One region of the Microbacterium hominis genome, then DNA from elsewhere that is predicted to be linked to it. Evidence: predicted binding sites of a transcription regulator. Region 1 holds the regulator's gene; the other holds the start of a gene.
The links. The regulator LexA, encoded in region 1, represses DNA repair genes until DNA is damaged. The targets are predictions, from matches to a motif close to TCGAACANNTGTTCGA.
Positions count from the first base shown of each region.

Region 2: HQM25_RS16410 (HNH endonuclease signature motif containing protein) is a predicted target of LexA. The motif match lies at 1,884-1,899, and genes of this name have one in related genera.

Region 1 is NZ_CP054038.1:2,364,488-2,368,505, reverse strand. Features, by position in the region: gene HQM25_RS10780 (hypothetical protein) at 1-707, opposite strand, end outside; gene lexA (transcriptional repressor LexA) at 758-1,438, opposite strand; gene HQM25_RS10770 (LysM peptidoglycan-binding domain-containing protein) at 1,695-2,057, shown strand; gene HQM25_RS10765 (histidinol-phosphate transaminase) at 2,095-3,189, shown strand; gene hisB (imidazoleglycerol-phosphate dehydratase HisB) at 3,186-3,794, shown strand; gene hisH (imidazole glycerol phosphate synthase subunit HisH) at 3,791-4,018, shown strand, end outside.
Region 2 is NZ_CP054038.1:3,662,635-3,666,652, reverse strand. Features, by position in the region: gene HQM25_RS16420 (ABC transporter permease) at 1-534, shown strand, start outside; gene HQM25_RS16415 (4-hydroxybenzoate 3-monooxygenase) at 553-1,725, opposite strand; gene HQM25_RS16410 (HNH endonuclease signature motif containing protein) at 1,910-3,292, shown strand; gene HQM25_RS16405 (IclR family transcriptional regulator) at 3,314-4,018, opposite strand, start outside.

The sequences.
Region 1 (4,018 bases):
GGGATCGACGAGGCGAAGCCGACGCCGCTGTCGACGAGACGCTGTTTGACCTCTTCGATGACGGGAGCGAGCTGGATGCCGAGCTCGCCGTCGGCGCCGATGACGACGGCCCCTTCGGCGGTGCCGCCGGCTGCCACCGCCGCGAGCGATCGATGGCTGGCGCGAAGTGCCGTCTCCCAGACGTCGGAGAACGCGTCGGACTGCACGAGGCGGATGACGGTGGTGTCCACGAGCCCCTGCAGGCCCTGAGCGGCCGGTGCGCGCAGCAGGTCGAGCGCCGCCAGCGCCCGCGGGGGCAGGTCGAGGTTCTGCAGGCCGTCGAAGAGGTCGTCGGTGATCCCCTCGAGGTCGAGCGATTCGTCGATGGCGGCCGTCACCTGATCGGCCACGAGCATCTGCACGTCGGCATCGTCGGCCAGCGGCGCGAACGTCTCGATGAAGCGCGTCTCGTCGACGAGCTCCACCCGTGCCCACGCGGCGACGATCGACACCGGCACCAGGATCGTGGCGATCACGATGCACAGCGCTGACAGGAACGCGCGCCAGCGCCCGCGGGGCCGCTCCGCGGGCGGCGCGGGTGCGAGGTCGGGGAGAACGGCGGTGCTCTGGGTGGCGCGCAGTCGGTCGTTCTCGGCCTCGAGTTCGGCGAGGCGGGCGCGCAGCGCCTGCGCGTCGGGGTCGACGGGGGGCCCGGCATCGGCAGTCATGACTCCCCTTATAGCGGGTCGCGGCGACCCGCCGGTAGCGCCCGCGCCGCTCAGACCGTGCGCAGCACGGCCACGACCTTGCCGAGCACGACCGCCTCGTCGCCGAGGATCGGCTCGAACGCGGAGTTGCGGGGGAGGAGCCAGGTGTGGCCGTCGCGCTGGCGGAAGGTCTTCACCGTCGCCTCGCCGTCGAGCATCGCGGCCACGATGTCGCCGTTGTCAGCCGTGGCCTGCGTGCGGACGACGACCCAGTCGCCGTCGCAGATGGCCGCGTCGATCATCGACTCGCCGCTGACCTTGAGCATGAACAGGTCGCCCTTGCCGACCAGCTGCCGCGGGAGCGGGAAGATCTCCTCGATCTGCTGATCGGCGGTGATGGGCACGCCGGCGGCGATCCGGCCCACGAGCGGCACGAGCGCGGCGTCGCCCACGCTCGGCGCGGTGTCGGCCGGGTTCTCGGCGGCGGTGCCGGGAAGGTCGATGAGCACCTCCATCGCCCGTGTCTTGCCCGGGTCGCGCCGGAGGTAGCCGCTGAGCTCGAGCTGGTTGAGCTGGTGGGTCACGCTCGAGAGCGACTTCAGGCCGACGGCGTCGCCGATCTCGCGCATGCTCGGCGGGTAGCCGTGCCGTGCGATAGAGCGCTGGATCACCTCGAGGATCGCGAGCTGCTTGTCGCTGAGGCTCTTGCGGCGCCGGGTCTGGGGCCTCTCGCGCCCGGTCGACTCGCTCATGTCGGCTCCCGTCTCGCCGCCCGACGGGCAGCGGTCTTCGAATGTCGGAGGCCCGTGGTGGGGTGTCCGTATCGAAACCGTATCCGGTTCACCGCCCGCGCGGGCGCATGTTATCCCGCGTGTCGCTTCGACAGAAGCGGTTCGGTTCCGATCGTTGACAGGTTCCAGCATCGAAGATAGATTCGGAAAAGAGATTCGCATCCGGCGCACCCGGCCGTTCGGCGGGTGCGAATCTCTTCCCGGCCTTGGAGGAGACATGACCGCTCTCAGCCCCGTTCTCACCGCCCCGACCGTCCCGTCGGCGACCCGGCTCCGCCTCACCGTCCGAGGCCGGCGCGTGCTCGCCGCCCTCGCCGCCCTGCCCGCCGTGGCGGTGCTGTGCGCGGTCGTCCTCGGGGGCGGCGCCGCACTCGCGTCCCGCGATGCCGGGGCGCCCGTCGGCTCCTTCGAGACGGTGATCGTCGAGTCCGGCGACACGCTGTGGGCGATCGCGCAGCAGGTCGCCCCCGCCGCCGACCCGCGCGACGTGGTCGACGACCTGGTGCGGCTGAACGCCCTCGACGGCGTCTCGCTCCAGGCCGGTCAGCGCCTCGCGATCCCCGCGGAGTACTCCCACTGATCCACCGGCCGCGGTCCGGGCCCCACCGCGCCCTACCATGGGACAGGTGACCGTTCGCCTCGACGACCTCCCCCTCCGCGACGACCTCCGCGGAAAGAAGCCCTACGGCGCTCCGCAGGCTCCGTTGCCCATCGCCCTGAACGTCAACGAGAACACGCATCCGGTGCCGCAGGAGGTCGCCGACGACATCCTCGACTCGATCGCTCTCGCGCTGCGCGACGTGAACCGGTACCCCGACCGCGAGTTCACCGCCCTGCGGGAGGGCTTCGCCGACTACCTCGGCCACGGACTCACGCGGGAGCAGATCTGGGCCGCCAACGGCTCGAACGAGGTGCTCCAGCACGTGCTGCAGGCGTTCGCCGGTCCAGGACGCACGGCGTTCGGGTTTACACCCACGTACTCGATGTACCCGCTGCTCACGCGCGGCACCGGAGCGACGTGGATCGCGGGCGAGCGTGGGGCCGACTTCTCGGTCGATGCGTCCTCCGCGGCATCCCAGGTGGCCGACGCGGCACCCGATGTGGTGTTCCTGTGCGCGCCCAACAACCCGACCGGCACCCCGATGGGGCTCGACGTGATCGAAGCCGTCTACGACGCGACCCTGGGAATCGTGGTCGTCGACGAGGCCTACCAGGAGTTCGCTCCGCGCGACGAGCGCTCCGCGCTCACGCTTCTTCCCGGGCGCGAGCGGCTCGTCGTCTCGCGCACCATGAGCAAGGCCTTCGCCTTCGCGGGTGCGCGCGTGGGCTATCTCGCGGCCGACCCCGCGCTCGTGGACGCGCTCCGACTCGTGCGGCTGCCGTATCACCTCAGCTCGCTCACGCAGGCGGCGGCGGGCGCCGCCCTCCGCCACGCCCCCACCATGCTGCGCATGGTCGACGAGATCGTCGATCAGCGCGATCGCATCTCGGCCACGCTCGAGGCGCTCGGGTACGTCGCCTACGAATCGTGGACCAACTTCGTGCTGTTCGGCGGCGTCGACAACCCGGCCCGCACGTGGCAGGAGCTCTATGACCGGGGCGTGCTCATCCGCGACGTCGGCATCCCGCACCACCTGCGGGTGTCGGCAGGGACCGAGCAGGAGACCACCGCGTTCCTGGACGCGCTCGCGTCGATAGACTCGGCCGCATGACCGCCACGCACCGCACCGCGTCGATCCGGCGTGCCACGAGCGAGTCGACGGTCGAGCTGGAGCTCGATCTCGACGGAACGGGCCGGAGCCGCATCGACAGCAGCGTGCCGTTCTTCGACCACATGCTGACGGCGTTCGCCAAGCACTCGCTGACCGACCTCACGGTGCGCGCTTCGGGCGACACCGACATCGACGCGCACCACACGGTCGAGGACATCTCGATCGTGCTGGGCCAGGCGATCCGCGAGGCGCTCGGCGACAAGTCGGGCATCTCGCGCTACGGCGATGCCCTGGTCCCGCTCGACGAGGCGCTCGCGCAGGCCGTCGTCGACATCAGCGGCCGCCCCTACCTCGTGCACACCGGCGAGCCGGAAGGCTTCGAGCACCACCTCATCGGCGGCCACTTCACGGGATCGCTGGTGCGGCACACCTTCGAGGCGATCTCCTACAACGCCGCTCTCACGGTGCATGTGCGCGTGCTGTCGGGCCGCGACCCCCACCACATCGCCGAGGCCGAGTACAAGGCGTTCGCGCGGGCGTTCCGGCAGGCCAAGGCGCTCGACCCTCTGGTCGATGGCATCCCGAGCACCAAGGGCGCCCTGTGACCTCGAAGCCGCTCGTGGCCGTGCTGGACTACGGCTCGGGCAATGTCCACTCGGCCGTCAAGGCCCTCGCCGCCGCCGGAGCCGACGCACGGCTGACGGCGGACCGCGGCCTCGTGCGCGACGCCGACGGGCTCGTCGTGCCCGGCGTCGGCGCGTTCCGCGCCGTGATGGATGCCCTCCGGGCCAGCCGCGGCGACGAAATGATCGGACGTCGTCTGGCCGGT
Region 2 (4,018 bases), 1.3 Mb from region 1:
TTCGACGCGGCGGCGACCGAGGACGAGATCCAGGCGCTGAAGGACGACCTGGCCGACGAGGGCTTCACCGGCACCACCGTGGCCGACCAGCTCGGCGCGGTCACGACCGTGATCGACGGCATCGTGCTCGTCCTCAATGCGTTCGCGGTCATCGCGCTGCTCGCCGCGAGCTTCGGCATCGTGAACACGTTGCTGATGTCGGTGCAGGAGCGCACTCGCGAGATCGGACTCATGAAGGCCATGGGCATGGGGTCGGGGCGCGTGTTCTCACTGTTCAGCCTCGAAGCGGTCTTCCTCGGGTTCCTCGGCAGCGCGATCGGGGTGGGCATCGCGATGGTCGCGGGCACCGCGCTCAGCGGAGCGCTCGCCCAGGGACTGCTCGCGGATCTCGCGGGGCTGACGCTCATCGCGTTCGACCCGGTGTCGATCGCGACGATCATCCTCATCGTGATGGTGATCGCGTTCCTCGCCGGCACGATCCCGGCCTGGCGGGCGGCGAAGGCCGACCCGGTGGAATCGCTGCGCTACGAGTGACGGCCGTGCGCGGGGTGGTCAGTCCAGCGGCCACCCCGTGTACGCCTCGGCGAGGTAGGCGCGGCCGGCGTCCGAATCCACGACCGTGCGCAGCTCGCCGAGCTGGCGCAGCCGGTCGAAGTCGGTGGCGTCCGGTGTCACGTGCAGCATCGAGGTCATCCACCACGAGAAGTGCTGCGCCTTCCAGATGCGCTGGCGCGCGGCATCCGCCCATCCGTCGATGCCGGCCTCGTCGCCGCGCAGCAGCAGCGCCTCCAGCGCCCGCGCCAGCAGGATCACGTCGGCGACCGCGAGGTTCATGCCCTTCGCCCCCGTCGGCGGCACGGTGTGGGCGGCGTCTCCGACGATCGCCACGCGTCCCCGGCGCAGGTCGCGCGCGACGAAGGAGCGGAACCGCAGCACGTCACGCTGGAAGATCGGGCCCTCGGCGAGGGTCGTGCCGGGCACCCGCTTCTGCAGCGTGTCCCAGATCTCGGCTTCGCTGAGCGCGTGCGGGTCGGCCTCCGGGTCGCACTGGAAGTACATGCGCTGCACGGTGGGGGAGCGCTGGCTGATGAGGGCGAAGCCGTCGGGTGAGTTCGAGTAGATGAGCTCCTCGGCGCTCGGCGGCGCCTCGCACAGGATGCCGAACCACGCGAACGGGTACTCGCGGAAGTAGCCGCCGTGCGCGCCGGTGACCGCAGCCCGCACGCTCGAGCGCGAGCCGTCGGCGCCGACCACGAAGTCGGCCTCGATCTCGAGCGGGGCGCCCGTCGGATCGGTCGCGCGCACGCGCGGCGACGACGTGTCGGCGCCCTCGACCGACGCCACGGTGACGCCGAAGCGCAGGTCCTGTCCGGCCGCGAGCCGCGCGGCGATGAGGTCCTTCAGCGCTTCGTGCTGCGGGTAGAGCCACACGGCGCGGCCGACGAGGTCGGCGAAGTCGATGCGGTGCCCGGCGCCGTCGAAACGCAGCTCGATGCCGTCGTGGCGGGAGCCGACCGTGTGCACGCGCGATCCGTCGATCGCGGCGAGCAGCTCGACCGTCCCCTGCTCGAGGATGCCGGCGCGGATCGTCGTCTCGATCTCCTCGCGCGAGCGCTGATCGACGACGATCGACTCGATGCCCGACGCGGCGAGCAGGTGCGAGAGCACGAGCCCCGCCGGTCCGGCGCCGACGATCGCGACGCGGGTGCGGATGGTCTCGGTCATGGGGTGTCTCCTTCGACATGGTGCCTGCGATTCATGGTGCGCGCGGAGGTTCGACATCCAGGCCGCACTCTCATTGAACGGGTTGCCGCGTGGACCTGGCGACGGTCGCCGACTCCTTCGTCGGACGCGATCCTCTCTCGATCACACTCTGGACACATTCGAACATCTGTTCTATTCTGGATGCATGACCTCGACCCTCGCTCCGGCCGCCGATCTCGAGACGGCGGACGGCCCCGACGAGCTCGATGAGTCGGTGTGGATGAGCGACGCGGAGTTCTCCGCGGTCGTCGTGCCGGATGCTGTGGATCTGGTGACCGAGGTGGCGACGATGGAGGCCGTGTTCGCGGCGCAGCGACTGGAGCGCATCCACGGGATGCGGCGGGAGGCGCTCGCCGCGGCCGACGACAGCGGGTTCGGGGCCCACGGGGTGCGGTACGGAGCGATGTCGGATCTCACCGAACGGTCGATCCGGCTGGAGCTCGCCGCGGCCATGCGGATCACCGAGCACGCCGCGGGCCGCATGATCACGCACGCCGAGGCGCTGGTGTGCCGGTACCCGCAGGCGCTCTCGTCGCTGGGCGGCGGACGGATCACGCTGAAGCACGCCGAAGTCCTCGTCGACGAGATCGACCGGCTGCCGGCCGCGCTGCGCGGCGACATCGTGGAGCGCGCGGTCGCCGTCGCCGAGGCCGAGGCGGTCGGCACGTTCCGTCGCGCCGTGCGGGCGATGGTCGACGCCGCGCTCGCCGCTACCCTCGAGGAGCAGTACCGCCAGGCGGTGCAGGAACGGCGGGTCGTGGTCGAATCGACCGGCGCCGGCATGGGCGTACTGCACCTGCACGCCCCCGAGGTGGAGCTGCGGGCGATCCACGGCCGCGCGACCGCGATGGCGAAGACCATCACGGGGCGCGATGGCGAGCAGCGCACGCTCGACAAGGTGCGTGCCGATGTGCTCTGCGACCTGCTCATCGATGGAACGACCGACGCGACGCCCGCGACGGCGCGGGGGATCCGTGCCACGGTGGTCGTGACGGTTCCCGCGCTCGCACTGCTCGACGACGACGCGGCCCGTGCGAGCGACCCGGCCACGGTCGAGGGCGTCGGGCCGATTCCGATCTCCCGTGCTCGTGAGCTGTGCGGCGGCGACACCCGCTGGATGCGGGTGCTCACCCACCCCGAGACCGGCGCGGTGCTGTCGGTCGGGCGAGACTCCTACCGGCCGCCGGCGGCGTTGCAGAGGCTCGTGAGGTGGCGGGCCGACCGATGCATGGGTCCCGGGTGCGGGATGCCGGCATCACGATGCGAGATCGATCATCAGATCCGCTGGGCCGACGGTGGCGAAACCTCGCTCGAGAACAATGCGCCGTTCTGCAAAGGCCATCATCTCGTGAAGGACAACACGACCTGGAGGGTCGAACAGCTCCCCGCGAGCGGCGGCGCCGTGCGATGGACCTCGCCCACGGGGCGACGATACGTCGTGAACCCCGAACGGCGGATCCCCGTCTTCCGACCGAGCCCGCCCGTGCCGGCCGCCGACAGGGGCGATGACGACCTGCCGCCCTTCTGACGTCGCAGCCGGGCGGCCGCGTCAGCGTCGATACCCCATGGCTCGCTCGATGTCGCGGGCGGCGCGGTAGAGCTCCTCGAGCGCGTAGGCGGTCTGCGCGTCGCGAGGGAGCACCACCGAGAGCGCGGCGACGGGCGCCCCGGTCTCGTCGTGCACGGGAACGGCGAGCCCCGTGGAGACCTCCTCGATGTAGCCGGGGGCGATCGCGTGGCCGAGCGTGCGCACCTCGGCGAGCTTGCGGCGCACCGCGGCCGGGTCGGTGGGCGTCGAGCGGGTGAGGGCGCGCAGCGGCGCACCGAGCACCCGCTCCTGCAGCTCCGCGTCGGCGAAGGCCAGAAGCACCAGCCCCGACGACGACGCGTGAAGGGGCAGGCGCCCGGCGACGCGGGTGACGTTCGAGCCCGCCCCCTGTCCGCTCAGCCGTTCGAGGAACAGGGCTTCGTCCTGCTCGAGGATCGCCAGCTGCGTGTGCTCCCGCACGCGCGACTGCACGCGCTCCATGAACGGCATGGCCGCCTGGCGCAGGCGCAGCGCGTGCGACGAACGCGTGGCCAGCTCCCACAGGCGCATGCCGATGCGGATGCGCCGGTCGCCGTCGCGCTCGAGGAGGCCGGCATCCACCAGCTCCCCGACGATCCGGTGCGCGCTCGACGACGGGAGGCCGCTGCGCCGGCCGATCTCGGCCGCCGTCTGCGCGGTGCGGGTCGGCGTGAACGTCTCGAGAAC